3 regions of the Azoarcus olearius genome follow, and region 3 is predicted to be linked to each of the others. Evidence: riboswitches for the same ligand, from Rfam matches in the RefSeq annotation. Region 3 holds a riboswitch; each other region holds the start of a gene.

Evidence for each region. Region 3 has a riboswitch for cobalamin ahead of dqs_RS12505 (TonB-dependent receptor). Riboswitches for the same ligand answer to the same signal wherever they lie in the genome.
Region 1: linked by a shared signal. The riboswitch ahead of dqs_RS18105 (energy-coupling factor ABC transporter permease) and the one ahead of dqs_RS12505 (TonB-dependent receptor) in region 3 are both predicted to bind cobalamin.
Region 2: linked by a shared signal. The riboswitch ahead of dqs_RS18245 (TonB-dependent receptor) and the one ahead of dqs_RS12505 (TonB-dependent receptor) in region 3 are both predicted to bind cobalamin.

The regions. Positions count from the first base shown of each region.
Region 1 covers NZ_CP016210.1:3,955,826-3,962,294, reverse strand. Annotated here, with positions in the region: gene dqs_RS18115 (sirohydrochlorin chelatase) at 1-863, opposite strand, end outside; gene cobM (precorrin-4 C(11)-methyltransferase) at 860-1,675, opposite strand; gene dqs_RS18105 (energy-coupling factor ABC transporter permease) at 1,681-2,307, opposite strand; cobalamin riboswitch at 2,506-2,725, opposite strand; gene dqs_RS18100 (putative bifunctional diguanylate cyclase/phosphodiesterase) at 2,792-4,963, opposite strand; gene dqs_RS18095 (oxygen-binding di-iron domain-containing protein) at 4,969-5,736, opposite strand; gene rquA (rhodoquinone biosynthesis methyltransferase RquA) at 6,045-6,469, shown strand, end outside.
Region 2 covers NZ_CP016210.1:3,987,891-3,994,359, reverse strand. Annotated here, with positions in the region: gene cobT (nicotinate-nucleotide--dimethylbenzimidazole phosphoribosyltransferase) at 1-976, opposite strand, end outside; gene dqs_RS20575 (YjgN family protein) at 1,244-2,806, shown strand; gene dqs_RS18255 (M48 family metallopeptidase) at 2,803-3,864, shown strand; gene cobU (bifunctional adenosylcobinamide kinase/adenosylcobinamide-phosphate guanylyltransferase) at 3,865-4,410, opposite strand; cobalamin riboswitch at 4,490-4,695, shown strand; gene dqs_RS18245 (TonB-dependent receptor) at 4,818-6,469, shown strand, end outside.
Region 3 covers NZ_CP016210.1:2,712,646-2,719,114, forward strand. Annotated here, with positions in the region: gene dqs_RS12495 (thioredoxin family protein) at 1-422, shown strand, start outside; gene dqs_RS12500 (phenylacetate--CoA ligase family protein) at 477-1,814, shown strand; cobalamin riboswitch at 1,939-2,138, shown strand; gene dqs_RS12505 (TonB-dependent receptor) at 2,300-4,486, shown strand; gene dqs_RS12510 (EAL domain-containing protein) at 4,493-5,317, opposite strand; gene dqs_RS12515 (RBBP9/YdeN family alpha/beta hydrolase) at 5,532-6,140, shown strand; gene cysK (cysteine synthase A) at 6,233-6,469, shown strand, end outside.

The DNA of each region.
Region 1 (6,469 bases), 1.2 Mb from region 3:
CCGTGATCGCCATGGTCGTCATGCACATGGGTGTGGCTGTGGTCGTGCAGGTGTTCGGCCTCGGCGGCGAGCCGGTACTTGCAGCCGTCGCACTCCAGCAGCGGGCCTTCGGCGCAGTCGATGCCGCTGACGCGGGCGTCGAGCAGGTCGAAGACACCCTTGTCGAAGCCGAAGTGGCTGCCGAGCGCGAAGGCGATCTGCGGGTACTGGCGCTGCAGGCGCTCCACCTGGGCCTGGATGCGCTCGATCAGCACGCCGGTGAAGAGGTACACCGGCACGATGCAGATCTGCGCCATGCCCAGCTTCACCTGGCGCTGCACCACGGTTTCCAGCCGCGGCCAGGTGATGCTGGTGAAGGCGAGGTCGACCAGTTCGTGGTCGCCCTCTTCGAAGATCCAGCGCGCCATCTTGGCGAGTTCGCCGTTGGCGCCGGCGTCCGACGAGCCGCGGCCGAGCAGGATCACGCCGGTGGTCTGCGGATCGGGCATCGCCAGCGATTTCATCAGGCGTTCGAGCTGGCCCTGCAGCACCGCGAAGATCTCGCGCCCCATGCCGAGGTGGCGCACGCAGGAGAAGCCGACGCCGGGGTGGCGGGCGCGGGCGCGCTCGATCGCGGCCGGCAGCTCCATCTTGACGTGGCCGGCGGCGTTGAGGATGAAGGGGATGGCGACCACGTTGCGGGCGGCGCGGGCAGCGCGGTCCAGGCCTTCGTCGAGCAGCACCTCGGCGTGCTCGATGAAGCAGACCTCGATGCGCCAGGCGGGGTGGCGTTCGCGCCACTGGGCGGCGAAGTGCAGGATCTCCTTGTTGCCTTCGCGGTTGCGCGAACCGTGGCCGATCAGCAGCAGGGTGGTGTCGTTCATTGCGGTGCCTCGCTGGCGGGGGCCGCGTCCGCAGGCGCGACGGCGCGGCGGAAGCGGTGGGTGAAGGCGGGGTCGTAGAGCTTGGAGCGGGCGATCCCGGGCCAGTCGCGGGCGCCGAGCGCCGGGCTGGCGATGATCATGGCCTGGCTGGCGATCTTCTCCGCCTGGCAGCGTTTCTTGATGTCGGCGAGCGTGCCGCGCACCACCTTTTCCTCGCCCGGCCAGCTCGCCTTCTGCACCACCACGATGGGCGCGTCCTCGGGCCAGCCGGCGGCGCGCAGCGCGCGCAGGACTTCGTGCAGCAGGGTGATCGACAGGAACAGGCAGAGCGTCGTGCGGTGGGCGGCGAGGGCTTCGAGCTCCTCGCCCGGCGGCATCGGCGTGCGGCCGGCGACGCGGGTGAGGATCACCGTCTGCGTCACTTCCGGCAGGGTCAGCGTTTCGCCGGCGGCGGCGGCCGAGGCCATCGCCGACGACACGCCCGGCACCACCTTCCAGGCAATGCCGGCGGCGTCGAGCGGGCGCGTCATCTCGACCAGCGCGCCATACAGGCCGGGGTCGCCGGTCTGCAGGCGGACCACCGTCGGATGGCGGCCTGCAGCCTCGACCAGCCAGGCCGTCATCTCTTCCAGCGTCATGTCCTTGGAATCGCGGATGGCGCAGCCGGGCGGCGCGTACTGCGTCGCCGCCTGGTCCACCAGTGAGCCGGCGAACAGGATGGCGCCGGCCTGCTCGAGCAGGCGACGCCCCTTGACGGTGATCAGGTCGGGGTCGCCGGGGCCGGCGCCGACGAACCAGATGGTGCCGGGCATGGCGCTCAGGCAGTGCGCAGCGTGGTGCACAGACGCAGCGCCGGGTGCGCGGCGTGCGGGCGCAGCAGGCCGACCAGCGCGATCGTCACCAGCGGCTCGATCAGCACTACCGGCAGGTAGTGGGCGGCGAAGCCGGCCCAGGCCGCGAACGGCGTGGCGGTGTCGCCCAGGCTGAGCCAGAAGCCGACCATCAGCGCGACGCCGGCGTAGTAGATGGCGTCGAGCTTGAGGATGTTGCGCACACTGAGTCCATCGACGCGCCTGCCGGCGGTGTGATGCAGCACCAGCAGCGGCAGCGCCAGCGACAGGGTGTTCACGCCGAGGTTCACCAGGTCGGTGGGCTCGAACAGGATGCCCTGCGCCAGCAGGCCGGCGGCGAAGCCGACCAGCGTGGGGACGAAGCCGAGGATGAGGTAGATCGGCATCGCGCCGATGAAGTGCAGCTCCGACGGCCCGGCGGGCAGGTGGAAGCTCTGCATGAAGAGCGAGAAGAACAGCGCCGCGAGCAGGCTGCGGACGACGAGTTGCGGCTGACGGACGAATTGCAGCGCGTGTGCGCCGACCAGCGCGACGGCGGCGACGTTGGCGACGGCGACCTTGGCGGCGGAAACCAGACCGGGTTCGATATGCATGATGACTCCCCTCGAGTGCCAGACCATGGCGTGAAGCGGAGCGTGCAGGCGCAGGCGCGGAACATGGCTGTGCGGCCATGAAAAGCGAACGCGGTCATGCAAAACGGATTCGGCTGGACGAGCGGCCGCGTGGTGCTGAAAGCGGAAAAGGACGGCTGCCGTTGAACCAGTCGGATCGAACCCTCACCCCGGGATTCACACCTCTCGTTCGATCGGGCCGGTCTTCTGGCTCGCCTTCTTCCTCGTCCGCCGGCCTTCCCGAGCGCGAGGCTCAGTGGCGTGTGGCGGAGTCGTCAGGCTTACAGCAGCGGGGGCTGCGCCGGACTGGTCGGAAGCTGAACTTCCGACGTCACCGGACTTCCCGTTTCACCCTGTCATGCGGTTGCATTCCAGGGCACCCGGATCGAATGCAGCGCGAGGATAGTCGAGCGCCGCGGCGGCGTGCAAGCTGCCGTTACGTCAACCGGCAGCCATCGCGCATCATTCAGGCGACATCGGGCATCTGCGGCAGCGGCATGCCGATGTGGTAGCCCTGGACGTAGTCGATGCCCATCTCGCGCAGCATCTCGAGGATTTCCTCGGATTCGACGAACTCGGCGACGGTGAGGATGCCGATTTCCTTGCACAGGTTGGTGAGGTTGCGCACCAGCGCGCGGTCGATCGGCGATTCGACGATGCTGCGCACGAAGGCGCCGTCGATCTTGACGAATTCGAAGTGCAGTTCGCGCAGGTAGTGGAAGGAGTTGTAGCCGCTGCCGAAGTCGTCCAGTGCGAACGCGAAGCCCTTCTTGCGCAGGTTCGCGAGGAATTTGCGCATGTTCGTCATGTCGCCGATGGCGTCGCGTTCGAGGATTTCGAACACCACCTGGCTGGGCGGGATGCCGAGTTCGTTGCACAGCTCTTCGGCATAGCCGAGGATGCCGCGGCCCTGGATTTCCTGCGCCGACAGGTTGATGAACACGCGCAGCGGCGGTGCGCCGGTGCGGGCGCGCGCGGCCGCGGCTTCGAGCGTCTGGCGGATGATGACGCGGTCGAGTTCGCGGCCGAGGCCGTATTTCTCGATGGTGTCGATGAAGGCGCCGGCGGCGATGGTTTCGCCGGTCTTCTCCTTCAGGCGGGCGACCGTCTCGCAGGCGAAGGGCACGCCGGTGTGGCAATCGACGATGGGCTGGAAGTACGGAACCATGCGGTTCTCGCGCAGCGCCTCGCGCAGCTTCTCGGCGTAGTCGCGGGTGACGCGGGTGGCCTTCAGCTGGCCGGGCATCGAGGCCAGCGTGCATGCGCTGTCCTTGCCCAACTCCTTGGCGCGGTACATCGCGATGTCCACGCCGGCGAGCAGGTCGTGCTCGGTGCGCGCGTCGCGCGGATAGACCACCACGCCGATCGAGGTGGTGATGTGGAAGCGCTTGCCATTGGGGCTTTCGAAGCTGGTGGCGCGCAGCGCGGCGCCCAGCTTTTCCGCCACCGATACCGCGCCTTCGGTGCCGGTTTCCATCAGCATGATGGCGAACTCGTCGCCTCCGATGCGGGTGGCCAGATCGCCCTTGCGGATGTGGCCGCGCAGGATTTCGGCGACCCGCACCAGCACGCTGTCGCCAGTGGGGTGGCCGTAGGAGTCGTTGACGTCCTTGAAGTCGTCGAGGTCGAGCAGCAGCAGCGCGAATTCGTGCTCGTGGCGTTCCGAGCGGCCGATTTCGTACTCCAGCATGTTGTTGAAGTGGCGCCGGTTGTACAGGCCGGTGAGCGGGTCGTGCATGGAGTAGTACTCCAGCTCGGCCAGCGTGCGCGACAGCACCTTGCTGGAACCGACCACCATCACCATCACCGCGAGGATGGAGCGGATGACGCTTTCCTCGCGCGCGTTCAGCTCCTGCGACGACAGGAAGGTGACGCCGAGCAGGCCGGCGAGCTGCGAGGAGTGCTCCGGCACCCGCACCGTGATCATCTGCTCCGGCCGCACCGGGCGGATGCTCTGGTTGCGCTGGACCTGGAATTCCTCGTAGTCCAGCGGCGAATCCGCCGGCAGGCCGAGGCTTTCGATCATGCTGCGGGCGAGCTGCTGGCGCGTGGCGAGGCGGTAAGCCTCGTCGCATTCGCCGAAGTAATACACGTTGAGCATCAGCCCGTTCTCTTCGGCGAAGGCGACGAAGAAGAGGTCGAACGGGAAGATCGCGTGGAAGTCGCTGAGGATGGCCTGGACGAAGGCCTTCCACTGCCCGATGCGCTCGTGCGACAGGATGATCTGCTCGAGCACCTGGCTCTGGCGTTCGAGCAGTTCGCGCTCGACCAGGGTGTTCGACAACAGCGTGAACATGTCGTCGAACTCGCTGATCAGGTCGCGCAGCCCTTCATGGCTGGCGGCCGACTGGCGGTTGCGCTCGGCCAGCAGCAGGTCGAAGCTGTCGGACAGCCGCCCGCAGATGTCGCGCGCCTGTTCCAGGGTTTCGACGAAGTGCGGGCTGCTGGTCTCGCCGATCGCACTGGTCAGGCGCTCCATCGCTTCGGCGTGCATCGCGCGCGTGGTGCCGACCAGCGCCTCGCTGAAGTAGCGCGTGCGGGTCTGCGATTCGAGCAGGCGCGCGAGTTCGCCGATGACCCGCAGGCGGTGCGGCGTGAGCGTCGAGTCCTGCGAGGTCGGCGGAATGAGCGGTGGCATGCGGCTTAGGCCTTCCGGAAACGCCCGCCGGCTTCGAGCAGGTCGATGCCGCATTCGAGCTTGCCCAGCCAGGCGAGGAAGTCGCCCACCGCCTTGCCGCGGTAGATCGGCCCGTGCTGCGGCGCGATCATGTCGATGTCCAGCCCGGCGATGGTGTCGAGCCAGCAGCGGATCGCGCGGTTGGAGCCCATGTAGCGGCGGTGGAAACCCTCGATGTAGGGCAGATGGGCGGCGAAGTCGTCAACAAAGGCTTCGTCGCGGTCGATCGGCATCATCGCGGCGCCGATGTCGCCGGTGAAGAGGATGCGCGAGGCCGGGTCGTAGACGTTGATCTGGCCCTCGGAGTGCAGGAAGTGCGCCGGCAGGATGCGCAGCTTGAGTCCCGGTGCGAGTTCGCACTCCATGCCTTCGTCGGGCACGCCGCGGAAGCGGCTCATGTCGCGCAGGCCGTAGTGCGGCAGGAAGCGCATCCAGATGCTGGAGACGTAGATTTCGGCCGGGGTGAGTTCCAGCCAGGTCGACAGGCCGCCGACGATGTCCGGGTCCTGGTGCGACAGCACGATCGCCTCGATGCGGTCGGGCTTCACGTAGCGCAGCATTTCGGCCAGCACCTGCGGCATCACGCCGAAGCCGCCCGGGTCGAGCAGCACGCCGGCGCCGTCGCGCACGATCAGGTACTGGTTGGAGCGGATGCCGTCTTCTTCGCCCGGCTCGCTTTCATTCAACAGGATGAACCTGTGGCCCAACGCGCCGAAAAGTTCGACGTTACGCATCCGACATTCTCCAATTCGATTTTGACGCGACAGCACCGGACCGGGTGCCTTGCATCCGTACCAGGAGGCAGACGGAAGGGCGTAATACGGCTGTCACAACGCGGGGGGAAACCTTAGCTTGGAAATGGGATTTTTTCAAACCCCACACTGCCAGCGCCCGCGCAGCTTTCAGGCTGGTGTGACGCAGTAGGCGTCGTGCCGGCGCGACACTCGGGCATATCGCATTCGGAATAGCCGGCGGGCCGCGCAGGGCGGCGATGCACGCATGTCGGGCGCGAGGCGCCGCCGGCTCGGTTATGCTCGCGGGCATGGAGCCGATACCCGACGATCCCGCGTTGCTGTCCCCCGCCAATGACACCGGCGCACCGCTGCCGCTGTACCTGCGGCGGACCTATTCCTGGGCCTACCTGGACCGCCGCAACCTGCGCTGGCTCGATTCGCAGGGGGTGGTCAATGCAATCCTGTGGGGCAATGCGGCGCGGCTGACGGAGGCCGCACTCGCCGCATTCCATCCCGGCGGGCGGGTGCTGCAGGCCGCCTGCGTGTACGGCCGGTTCTCGCGCGGGCTGGCCGCGCGGGTGGGGCCGCAGGGCGCGCTCGACGTGGTGGACGTGGCGCCGCTGCAGGTCGCCAACGCGGCGCGCAAGCTGGCGGACCTGCCGCAGGTGCAGGTGCGTTGCGCCGATCTGTCCACGCCGCTTGCCGCCCGCTACGACGGCGTGTGCTGCTTTTT
Region 2 (6,469 bases), 1.3 Mb from region 3:
CCAGCGGCCACGCCAGCGCGGCGCCGGTGCCTTCGCCCAGGCGCAGGTCGAGATCCATCAGCGGCTCGGCGCCGAGGGCGTCCAGCTGCACGCGGTGGCCCGGCTCGCGCGAGCGGTGGGCGAACACGCAGTAGGGCAGGATCTGCGGCGCGAGCGCGTGCGCGACGAGCAGCGCCGAGGTGACGATGAAGCCATCCACCAGCACCAGCATGCCCTTCTCGGCCGCGCCCAGCATGGCGCCCGCCATCATCGCGATCTCGAAGCCGCCGTACTCGGCCAGCACCGCCAGCGGGTCCGCGGGGCGGCCGCCGCGGGCCAGCGCGCGCGCCAGCAGCGCGCGTTTGCGTTCCAGCCCGGCGTCGTCGAGCCCGGTGCCGCGGCCGGTGATGGTGGCAAGGTCGGCGCCACGCGCCTCGCCGACAAGGCAATGGGTGATCAGCGACGCCGAGGCGGTGTTGCCGATGCCCATTTCGCCGAAGCCGACCGCGTTGCAGCCGTTGGCCGCAAGGGCGTGGGCGAGGCCGCGCCCGCGTTCCAGCGCGGCGTCGCGTTGGGCGGCCGTCATCGCCGGCGCTTCCAGGTAGTTGGCGGTGCCGGGGCCGATCTTTGCATCCACCAGCCCGGGCCGTTTGCCGAAGTCGTGGTTGACGCCGGCATCGACCACGCTGAGGCCGAGGTCCATCTGGCGGCAGAAGACGTTGATCGCGGCGCCGCCGGCGAGGAAGTTCTCCACCATCTGCCAGGTCACGTCCTGCGGGTAAGCGGAAACGCCTGCGCGGGCGGCGCCGTGGTCGCCGGCAAAGACCAGGATGTGCGGCTGGCGCAGTTGCGGCGTTTCGGTCTGCTGCACCAGGCCCACCTGCAGCGCCAGCGCCTCCAGCCGGCCGAGCGCGCCGAGCGGCTTGGTCTTGCGGTCGATGCAGTGTTGCAGGGCGGCGCGCAGGCGCTCGTCGGGGGCGGCGAGGGTGGTCTTCATCGGCGGGTCGGGCTGGAAAGGAGGGCGCGCGCGGCGCGCCGGCAGGGGGCGAACGGTAGCAGATCGAATCCGCGCCTGCATCCGCCGCCGCGGCGGGCGCCGCTCCGTGACCCGCGTCACGGAGTCCGCGAGGCGGCGGCGCGCTTGCGTTGGTCGGCGCCGACCTTGCATCTATCATGCCCGCGGACGTCGCGCGCCTGTCCTTTCCGGGCAGCATGCTGGCGCGCGCCGCACTCAAACCATAAACGGGGCCGAAGGGAGGCGTCGATGTCGGAAGCGGTATATGCGGTGGTGTTCAGGGGCGAGATCCTCGACGGATTCAGCCGGGAACAGGTGCAGGAAGGCTTCGGCCGCCTGTTCGGGCTCGGGGCGGACAAGCTCGAGCAGCTGTTCTCGCATCCCAAGGTGGTGCTGAAGAAGGGCCTGAGCCGCGACGAGGCCGACCGCTATCGCATCACGCTCGGCAGCATCGGCGCGGTGGTCAGCGTCGAGGCGCCCGCGGCCCAGCAGTTCGTCACCAGCGCGCCGTCTCCCGCCGCGCAGCCGGACCCCGCGGTCGCGGCATCCACCGCGGTCACCCAAGTGGTGGCGCACGCCCCCGCGCCTGCGGCTGCGCAGGTCGATCCGATGGCGCCGACGATGGTCGTGACCCCGGCTTCGCGCCCGCAGGCCGCCGACGAGACCGTGATGGTCCAGCGCCCGGCGGCGCTTGCGGCCAGCGCGGCGCCGGCCTTCGACCACGGCGCGCAGACCATGATCATTCCGCCGTCGCGGCCGACGCTGGAGCCGGCCGCCGGCGCGGGTGCTCCGCCGGCTGGCGGGGTGGCGCGCGCGGCGGCCACGCCGCACGCGGAGCCGCGCGTGCTGCCGTTCCAGTTCTTCGGCGAGGGCGGCGAGTTCTTCCGCATCTGGATCGTCAACGTGCTGCTGACGATCGTCACGCTCGGTATCTATTCCGCGTGGGCCAAGGTGCGCACCCAGCGCTATTTCTACGGCAACACCCAGCTCGACGGCAGCAGCTTCGACTACCTCGGCGACCCGATCAAGATCCTCAAGGGCCGCGCGATCGCCTTCGTGCTGTTCGTGCTGTATTCGATGGCGGGGGAAATCTCGCCCATCCTCGGCCTGCTGGCGCTGCTGCTGTTCCTTGCCGCGATGCCGTGGATGATCGTGCGCGGGCTCGCCTTCCGTAACCACAACAGCGCGTGGCGCGGCGTGCGTTTCGGCTTCGACGGCAAGCTCGCCGAGGCGGGGAAGGCCTTCGTGTTGTGGCCCCTGCTGGCGGCGATCACGTTCGGCATCCTGGCACCGATGGCCCTGCACAAGCAGCAGCATTTCATGGTCGGCAACAGCCGCTACGGCACCTGCCGCTTCGGCCTCGAACTGGGCGTGCGCAGCTTCTACATGATGGTGCTGGTGCTGATCGGCATCTTCATCGGCGGCATGGCGGCGGCGATGCTGGTGGGCTGGCTGATCCCCTTCCTGTCGCCGCTGGTCATGATCGCCACCTATGTCGCGGCCTTCGCCTACTTCAAGGTGCGCTTCACCAACCTCGTCTATGGCAACACCGCGCTCGCCGGCAACCGCTTCGAGGCGACTTACGAGCTGCCCGGCTACGCCCGCCTGATGGCGGTGAACACGCTGCTGACGGTGCTGACGCTGGGGCTGTTCTACCCCTGGGCCAAGGTGCGCAACGCGCGCTATGCGGCGGAGCACATCGCGCTGGTCGCGGAGGACGATCTGGATAGCTTCGTCGCCGCGCGCCAGGAAGAGGTGGCGGCCGCCGGTGGCGAGGTGGCGGACCTGTTCGACGTGGATCTGGGCCTGTGAGCGAGGCGGGCGGGCACGCGGTCGCCGGCGTCTTCTTCAGCGGCGCCGGCTCGCGCCGCCTGCCCGCCACGCTGACCCTGGCTGAGGGCGCGTTCACCGTGCAGGGCGACGCGGGCGTACTCGCCGGCCCGCTGCCGCAGGCGCAGGTGACGGTCAGCTCGCGCCTCGGCCGCACCCCGCGCTTCCTGCGCTTTCCGGATGGCGGCTGCTTCGAGACCGCCGACAACGACACCATCGACCGCCTGCTGACGCCGCTGCGGCCGGCGCACGACCTGGCGCACCGGCTGGAGTCCAGACTGCGCTACGTCGCCCTCGGCCTGCTGGTGACGGTGGCCGTGGTGTGGGGCGGGGTCCGCTACGGCATTCCCGCGCTCGCGCAGACCGTGGCCTACGCGCTGCCACCGGCGGTGGATCGCCAGATCGGCGATGGCGCGCTGGAACTGCTCGATGCGCAACTGCTTGGCCCTTCCACGCTGGATGCGGCGGAGCAGGCGCGCCTGCAGGCGGTGTTCGCCCCGCTGCTGGCGCCGGTGTCGACGCCGGCGCGGCCGGTCACCGTGGTGTTCCGCGCGGGCCGCCACGGGCTGGGCGCGAATGCGCTCGCGCTCCCTTCGGGCACCATCGTGTTCACCGACCAGCTGGTGCGCCTGGCGGCGCGCGACGAGGAATTGCTGGCGGTGCTGGCGCACGAGATCGGCCATGTGGAGGGCCGCCACGCGCTGCGCCAGGTGCTGCAGGCCTCGGCGCTCGGCCTGGTGGTGACCGCGGTGACCGGCGACGTGTCGTCGGTGTCCTCGCTGGTCACCGCGATTCCGGTGCTGCTGACCCAGCTCGGCTATTCGCGCAGCTTCGAGTTCGAGGCCGACCGCTACGCGGTGCGCACGCTCGCCACGCAGGGCATAGCGGCCGCCCACTTCGGCGCGATGCTGTCCCGCCTCGACCGCGATCCGGACTGCAAGCCCGAGGCCGACTGCGCCGCGTCGGAATCCGGCTGGCAGGACTACCTCTCCACCCACCCCGCCACCGAAGAGCGGCTGCGCGCGCTCGGGCTGCGCTGATCAGCCTTTCAGCCGCAGCGGCAGGCCCGCGGCGACGAAACTGACCCGCGGCACGCCCGCCGCGATCGCCTGATTGAGCCGCCCTGCCTCGTCGCGGAACAGGCGGCCGAGCGGCGTTTCCGGCACCAGGCCCAGCCCCACCTCGTTGGCCACCAGCAGGATCTCGCCCGGCAGCGCGGGCAGCACGTCGAGCAGGGCGTCGCGCTCGGCGCGAAAGTGCGGCAGGGCGTCCGCGCCCGCTTCGGGCGGCAGGGTTTCGGCGCCCGCCAGCAGGTTGGTCAGCCACAGCGTCAGGCAATCGACGATCACGCAGCGCCCCGCGTCGGCCTCGCGCCGCAGCGCCGCGGCGAGCGCCAGCGGTTCTTCCACGGTGCGCCAGTGCGCGGGGCGGTCCGCCTGGTGGCGGCGGATGCGCGCGCTCATCTCGGCGTCGCCGCCCTCGGCGGTGGCGATCACGGTGACGGCGAGGCCGCTGGCGCCGGCGAGCGCTTCGGCGTGGCGGCTCTTGCCCGAGCGGGCGCCGCCCAGGATCAGTTCGCAACTCATGGCGGGGTCGATGTTTCTCGTTACGGAAAGAGCCGGACACGGTATCATCCGGGCCCTCCGCGCCGAAAGGTGCGGCGCGTTTCAGGTGCCCGAAGGCGGTCCTCGCCCCAGGGTTAAACGGGAAACAGGTGCGCGCCTCCGGCGCAATGCCTGTGCTGCCCCCGCAACGGTAAGCGAGTGCAAGGCGCATCAACAGCCACTGGGTCGTCCCCGGGAAGGCGATGCGTCGGAGCCGGCCACAGCCGCTCCAGCCCGCGAGCCCGGATACCGGCCCGAGCGCGAACTGGCGGATGTGCCGCGGGGTGGCGGCGATGGGTGCAGTGCTTCGTGCGGCTTCTCCCGGCATGTCCTTGTGCGTATCGACCACGGATTGCGGGGACGCATGCCGTGGCCGCCGGGAGTCCCCGATGAAGTTCCGTCTTGTCGCCGTCGCGCCGCTGTGCGCGCTCGTCTGTCCGCATCCCGCGCTTGCCCAGCAGGCCGCTGAAACCGGCATTGCCGCCCCGGTCATCGTGACCGCCACCCGTGTCGAACTGAAGGATACCGAGGCGCCCTACGCCTCCGAGGTCCACCGCCGCGAGGACATCGAACGCTCCGGCGCGAGCAATCTGGTGGATTACCTTGCCCGCCATTCCTCGGTGCAGGTCCTGCCCAACTTCGGCAACCGGTTTGCGCCGTCGCTCAACATGCGCGGCTATGGCCTCGCCGACGGCTACCAGAACGTGGTGGTCACCGTGGACGGCCGCCGCCTCAACAATGTCGACATGGTGCCGCAGCTGCTCGGCGCGGTTTCGCTCGCGGACGTCGACCGCATCGAGATCACCAAGGGCAGCGGCTCGGTGATGTACGGCGATGGCGCCACCGCCGGCACCATCCAGATCCACACCCGTCCGCGCGACGGCGGCAGCGTGGAGCTGTACGGCGGCAGCCACGGCGGTCGCGGCGGCGTGCTCAGCGCCGGGCTGGTGCGCGAGCGTTTCAGCATTTCGGCCAGCGCCGAGCGCAGCGCCGACGACGGCGCCGCCGACAAGGACGCCTCCGGCCATCGTGACGCCTCGCAGGCCGACCTCTGGCGCGTCAGCGGCAGCGCCAAGCCGGTGGACGAACTCCGCCTGCGGCTGGACGCCGGCGAGGCGCGCATCGACTCGCGCTACATGGGGCCGCTGACGCTGGCGCAGTTCAAGGACGATCCGGCGCAGAACAACGGCAGCCTCTATACCTACCAGAAGTTCAACACCCGTGACTGGGGTGTGGGAGCGGACTACGACCTCGACGCGCGCTGGCGGATCTCGGTGGACCATCGCGACGAAGCGCGCATGTCGGAATTCGTGCAGTCGAGCTGGGTGTCCGACTACCGTTATCTGACCGACGAGTTCTCGCTGCAGTACCGCGGCGACCAGTTCTCGGTCACCGGCGGCGCGCAGCGTTTCGACGGCGTGCGCAAGGGCATGAGCGACGACACGTCCAAGCGCAACACCGCGCTCTTCGTGCAGACCCAGTACGTGTTCGAACAGCTGACGCTGTCGGCCGGCGCGCGCGGCGAGCGCGTGCGCTACCAGTACCGGCCCGACAGCGGCGCCCGCCTGGATGCAACCGAGCGCCTGGCGTCGTGGGACCTCGGCCTCAACTACCGCGTCGACGACGCGCTGTCGGTGTTCGGCAACTACAACAGCGGCTACCAGGCCCCCGACATCGACCGCTTCTTCAGCTTCGACTGGTGGACCGGCACCACCAGCTTCAATGGCTTCATCGAGCCGGCGTGCGCCCGGACGCTGACCGTCGGCCTCAACCATGTCACCGCGGCCAACCGGCTCAAGCTGTCGCTGTTCCATGTCCGGCTCAAGAACGAAATCTTCCTTGAGCCGTTTTCCTACGCCAACACCAACATCGACCGCTCCCACAAGTACGGGCTCGAACTGCAGGACAGCTGGCAGATCACGCCTGCTGTCAGCGGCCATGTGAACTACAGCTGGACGCGTTCGATCGTCGACCGCGACGATGCCGGCGGCGGCGCTTATGACGGCAAGGAACTGCCCGGCGTGCCGCGCCACAGCCTGGT
Region 3 (6,469 bases):
CGAAGCTGGACGCAGCACTGGCGCAGGCCCGCAAGGAGAACAAGCGCGGCGTGGTGGTGCTGTACGAGATGAACGGCTGCAGCGAATGCGCCCGGCTGCGCGCCACCACCTTCAAGGATGCCGGCCTGCGGCGCACCTACCAGCGCGATTTCGTCGCGGTGTCGGTGATGGCGGACGAACCCGGCGCACTGCGCGACTTCGCCGGCAAGGCCACCACCCAGGCCGAGTTCGCCCACGCCGAGCGCGTGTCCGTGCTGCCCACGGTGGTGTTCTACGACCTCGACGGACTGCCGGTGGCACGCCAGGTGGGCAGCGCGCTGCCGCTGGCGGACTGGCTGCGCCTTGCCCGCTACGTGCGCGAAGCCGGCTACGAAGAAGCGCCGTTCGCCGCCTGGAAGCCCGCCGCACGCAAGGGCGGCTGAGCCTTCCCCGCCCCGTCCGCACCCCCGCCCCCCCGCGCCCGAACAGGAACCGCCATGCCCCGCGACACCAACCAGAAATACTGGGACCCGCAACTCGAAACCCAGAGCCGCGCCGAATGGGACGCGCTCAAGCTCGGCCTGCTGAAGGACCACCTGAAGCACGCCTACGACAATTCGCCCTACTACCGCAGCAGCTTCGACGCTGCCGGCGTGAAGCCGGAAGACCTGAAGACACTCGCCGACCTGCAGCGCTTCCCGACCATCGACAAGAAGATCCTGCGCGAACGCCAGGAGGCGAAGCCGCTGCTCGGCGACCTCGCCGCGGTGCCGGAACGCGAGGTGGTGTACGTGTCGGCTTCGTCCGGCTCCACCGGCGTACCCACGGTGTCGCCCTTCACCCAGCAGGATTTCGACGACTGGATCGACTACGAGGCGCGCCAGTTCTGGTCCTCCGGCCTGCGGCCAGAAGACCGCTACGCGCATTCGCTCAACTTCTCGCTGTTCATCGGCGGCCCCTGCGTGCTCGGCGCGCAGAAGCTCGGCGCGCTCAGCATCCACGCCGGCACGGTGCCGTCCGAACGCCTGCTGGCGATCCTGCGCCAGTTCCAGGCCACCGCGATCTGGACCACGCCGTCCTACGCCTGGTACCTGGGCGAGACCGCGCAGAAGGAAGGCATCGACCCGAAAAAGGATCTGGCGGTGAAACGCATCTTCGTCGCCGGCGAGCCGGGCGGTTCGATTCCCGAGACCCGCGCCCGCATCGAGGCGCTGTGGGGCGCCGAGGTGTACGACTACTACGGCCTGTCGGACATCTTCGGCTCCTGCGCCGGCATGTGCGAGGAAAAGGACGGCCTGCACTGGGCGGAAGACCACATCCTGGTCGAAGTGCTCGATCCGGAAACCGGCGAGGCGGTCGCCCCCGGCGAACGCGGCGAGATGGTGCTGACCACGCTGAAGAAGCGCGCCCGCCCGCTGATCCGCTTCCGCACCGGCGACATCGTCAGCTTCACCGACGAGCCCTGCGCCTGCGGCCGCACCAGCCAGCGCCTGCTCGGCGTGCACGGCCGGCGCGACGACATGCTCATCGTGCGCGGCGTGAACATCTTCCCGAGCGACGTCGAAGCCATCGTGCGCAAGGACCACGACTTCAGCGGCGAATACCGGCTGGTGATCGAGCGCATCGACCACCTCGACCGCCTCACCATCGAGGTCGAGCGCGCCGCCGGCTTCCACGGCACCGCCGACGCGCTCGCCGACCGCCTCGCCCATCGCGTCAAGGCGATCACCGGCGTCGGCGCCCACATCGCGGTGCTCGACCCCGACACCCTGCCGCGCGCCACCCACAAGGCCAAACGGGTGGAAGACCGCCGCGGCCAGGTGTGGACCGCGTAGAAGCGCGGCCTTGCGCGATCCGCTCATCCAACCGATGCCATTCGAGGACCACCCATAGTGGTCCGGCGCGCGCGCACCCACTACATCCAGTGATGAAGGTTTGACCCCGCGCACGTCCGGCAACTAAACTCCCCGGCGTTGAAGGTTCCCCGCCAGGGGATTAAAAGGGAAGCCGGTGCCGAGCCCAGCTCGAATTCCGGCGCTGCCCCCGCAACTGTCATCGGCGAGCGCTTCGCCACCCCATGCCACTGGATGCGTTCCGGGAAGGCGGGCGAAGCGCGACGACCCGAGAGCCAGGAGACCTGCCCCAACGTCCATCCTTGAAACAGACGGGGCGGGGTGTCCCTGGCAGAGGTTGCGCGTGTTTTTCCTGCGATACGTTCGTAGCGGCAGTGATCGCCCGGCCCCCGGCCAGGCCCTTGCCGCGCGCGTTTCGCGCACGAACCGCCGCCGACGATGCTCGCCCCCCACAACGGAGACGAGTCGTGCATTGCTACTCCCTGGGGCCCGGCGCCTGCCCCCATAACGAAACCGCGCTCAACGCGGTCCTGCGTGCCGGCGCGCTGCTGCCCACCACGCTGAGATCGCTCGGCTTCGCGCTACTGTCCACCTGCGCCCTGCCCGCCTTCGGCGCCGGCATCCCGACGCTGCAGGAAGTGACCGTGGGCAATGACAGCAAGGACCTGATCGGCGTGGCCGATTCCGCCAGCGAAGGCACGGTGACCGCCGAACAGCTCGCCACCCGCCCGCTGCTGCGCCCGGCCGAAGTCATGGAGGCGGTGCCCGGCATGGTGGTGACCCAGCATTCCGGCGACGGCAAGGCCAACCAGTACTTCCTGCGCGGCTTCAACCTCGACCACGGCAGCGACTTCGCCACCACCGTGACCGGCATCCCGGTGAACATGGTGTCGCACGCCCACGGCCAGGGTTACATGGACCTCAACTTCCTGATCCCGGAGCTGATCTCCAGCGTGAAGTACCGCAAAGGGGTATATGGCGCCGAGGATGGCGACTTCGCCACCAGCGGCGGCGCCCGCATCGACTACCTGCGCACGCTGGCCGCGCCTTTCGTCGAGTTCGGCTTCGGCCAGAACAACTACCGCCGTCTGCTCGCCGCCGGCAGCACCGCGCTCAACGACGACCTGCGGCTGCTCGCCGCGGTGGAATTCACCGGCAACGACGGACCCTGGGAGCAGCCGGAAAACCTGGTGAAGAAAAACGCGCTGCTGCGGCTGTCCTCCGGCACCGCGGCGAACGGCTTCGCGATCACCGGCATGTTCTACCGCGCCGACTGGACCGCCTCCGAGCATGTGCCGGAACGCGCGATCAGCGGCGGCGAGATCGACCGCTACGGCACGCTCAGCGCCAACGACGGCGGCAAGACGCATCGCTACAGCCTGGCGGGCGAATGGGCGCGCAGCGACGCCAGCGGCATCACCCGCGCCAGCGCCTATGTGGTCGATTACGGGCTCAAGCTGTATTCCGCGCCGTCGGGCTACATCAGCGGCCTGCAGGGCGACCAGCACGAACAGGCCGACGACCGCCTGCAGTGGGGCGGCGAGCTGCACCGCAGCTGGTTCCTCGGCCCGCAGTGGAAGGACACCGAACTCGCCGTCGGCGCGCAGCTGCGCCAGGACCGCATCGACAAGGTCGGCCTCTACAACACGGTGAATCGCCAGCGCACCGAGGTGGTCCGCGAGGACCGCATCACCGAGACCGCGGTCGGCGTCTTCGTCGATACCCGCACGCAATGGACGCCCTGGCTGCGCACCGGGCTGGGCATGCGCTACGACGAGATCCACGCCCGCGCCAGCGCGCTCGCCGGCAGCTTCAACATGGACAACGGCGGCCACGCCGAAGCGCGCCAGACCAGCCCCAAGCTCGGCCTGGTGCTCGGCCCCTTCGAGCTGCTCGGGCAGACCGAGTTCTACGCCAACTGGGGCCACGGCTTCCACAGCAACGACGTGCGCGGCGCCACGGCGCGGACGAATCCGCAGGACGGCAGCCCGGCCGAACGCGTGCCGCTGATCGTCAAGGCGCGCGGCAGCGAACTGGGCGTGCGCGCGGCGCCGCTGCCGGGCTGGAACACCAGCCTGTCGGTGTGGCGCATGGCGCTGGATTCCGAGCTGGTGTTCGTCGGCGACGAGGGCATCACCGAACCCAAGGGCGCCTCGCGCCGCCACGGCGTGGAGTGGTCCAACTACTTCGCGCCCACCCCTTGGCTGATCGTCGATGCCGACGTCGCCTGGTCGCGCGCCCGCTTCAAGGACGCCAACCCGGATAACGGCGGCCGCCGCGTGCCCAACGCGATTCCGCTCACCGCCTCGCTCGGCCTCAGCGTGGATGACGGCGGCAAGTGGTTCGGCGGCCTGCGCCTGCGCTACCTCGGCGCCTACGACCTGGAGGAGACGGGCGAGGAGAAATCCACCGCGTTCTGGATGGCCAACCTCAAGCTCGGCTACCGGGTGAGCAAGCAGATCGAGGCGACGCTGGACGTGCTCAACCTGTTCGACAAACGCGCCAACGACATCGAGTACTGGGGCGGCGCCTGCACCCGTGGCGAGGCGATGGCCGGGCTGGGCGGCTGCGGCAGCGGTTCGGCGATCGACGGCCGCCTGGTGCATCCGCTCGAACCGCGCACGCTGCGCGTCGGCGTCCGCGTCAACTTCTGAGCCGGCTCAGGCGGCAAGCTGGCCGCGGCCGCGCTCAACGGCGGCCGCCGCGCCCGGCAGGGCGACTTCCGGGTAGGCGAAGCCCTGCGCCCAGGCGCCGTCCACTGCGGCCAGCACCTCGCGCTGCTGCGCGCTTTCGACCCGGGTGAACACCGGGCGCACCGCGTGCGCCGCAGCCAGCTCGGCAAAGGCCGCGTAATCCGTCAGGCGCAGATGGCGGGCATCGACCTTGACGAAGTTGGGCCGCAGCTCGCCGAGCAGACCGGCCAGTCCGGACAGCGAACGCACGTTGGCCGCCACCTTGAAGCCGTTGAGACGGTAATTGGCGAGCACGAAGCCCAGCAGGCGCGGATCGGCGCACGCGGCCTCTGGCGTTTCGATGACGATCCGGGCCGCGAGGCGGCGGTCGATGAAGTCGAGGATGCGGCGGAAGGCATGGCCGTGGTCTTCGCTGACCGCGGCGAGCAGGCGGCCGTGCACATTGAGGAACAGCAGCTCGTCGGCGGCCGCGGGGTCGTGCGCCAGCGGATCGTTGAGCACGTGCAGCGTGCGGCACAGGCGGTCGAGGCCGACCAGCACCGCGTCGTCGGCGACCATGGAGAACAGGCTCCATGGCGACAAGCCGGGTTCGCCACCCGCATCGCTGCGCACGAAGGCCTCGCGCCCGACGCGTCGCAGGCTGCCGGCCTCCACCACGGGCTGGAACACACTGGACAATTCGGCCCCGTAGAAGCGGCCGAGCACACGGCCGTCGGGCGCGCGGCGCAGGCTGAAGCCGGGCCGCCAGTGCTGGGGCAGCCAGCCGAATTCGTCGGCACTTGCAGTGCTCATCGCGCTCTCCTCGCTCTGTTCGCCGCGGCAGTCTAGGCGGCCGGGCGCGGCGGCCGAACCAACAATATCTGCATTGTTTCCCATCGCCCGCGCGCTCGCGCACCGCACCCGCGGCTACGCGCGGCGGGCGAAATGCATAGCGGAAAAACTTCGTTCCGGCGGCTCCGGCCGCCCGTCACACTGCCTCGCATCGTCGACTACGCACGCCATCGCCATGCACACCACGCTGATCGTTCCCGGGCTCCACGGTAGCGGCCCGACCCACTGGCAGAGCTGGTTCGAGGCGGTCCATCCGCAGGCGCGCCGCGTCCATCAGGCCGACTGGGCCAATCCGGTGCTCGATGTGTGGGCCGAGGAGGTCATCGACGCGATCGACGCGGCGAGCGGCCAGGTGATCCTGGTGGCGCACAGCTTCGGCTGCCTCGCCAGCGTCGCCGCCGCGGCCCACCGCGCGCCCCGCATCGCCGGGGCGCTGCTGGTGGCCCCGGCCGACCCGGTGAAGTTCGGCGTGGAAGCCTTGCTGCCGGCCGAGGTGCTGCCGTTTCCGAGCATCGTCGTGGCAAGCACGAACGACCCGTGGGTGGCGATCGACACCGCCGCGCTGTGGGCGGAGCGCTGGCGCAGCCGCTTCGTAAACGTCGGCGCCAAGGGCCACATCAATGTCGAATCGGGCTTCGGCCCGTGGTCCGAAGGCTATGCCCTGTACGAATCCCTGGCCGCTGCGGCCGGCGCCGGGCCGCGCGGACGCGCTGCCGCCGGCCTGGCCCCGCTTTCACGCACGCTGCATGGGCGCGAGGCCGGCCCGCAGGCAAGATACGTTTGATATTCTCCGAAATCCGGGTGCAGCAACGCCGCCCGCCTCGATGACGGCATCCCCTGCCCCCGGCGCCCCAACCATACCGACAAGGACCCGCCATGACCCACTGGTACGAAGACAACGCCCGCTCCATCGGCCATACGCCGCTGGTGCGCCTCAACCGCGTCACCGACGGCGCGCCCGCCACCATCCTGGCCAAGATCGAGGGCCGCAACCCCGGCTACTCGGTCAAGTGCCGCTTGGGTGCGGCGCTGATCTGGGATGCCGAGAAGCGTGGCCTGCTCGGCCCCGGCAAGGAACTGGTGGAGCCGACCTCCGGCAATACCGGCATCGCG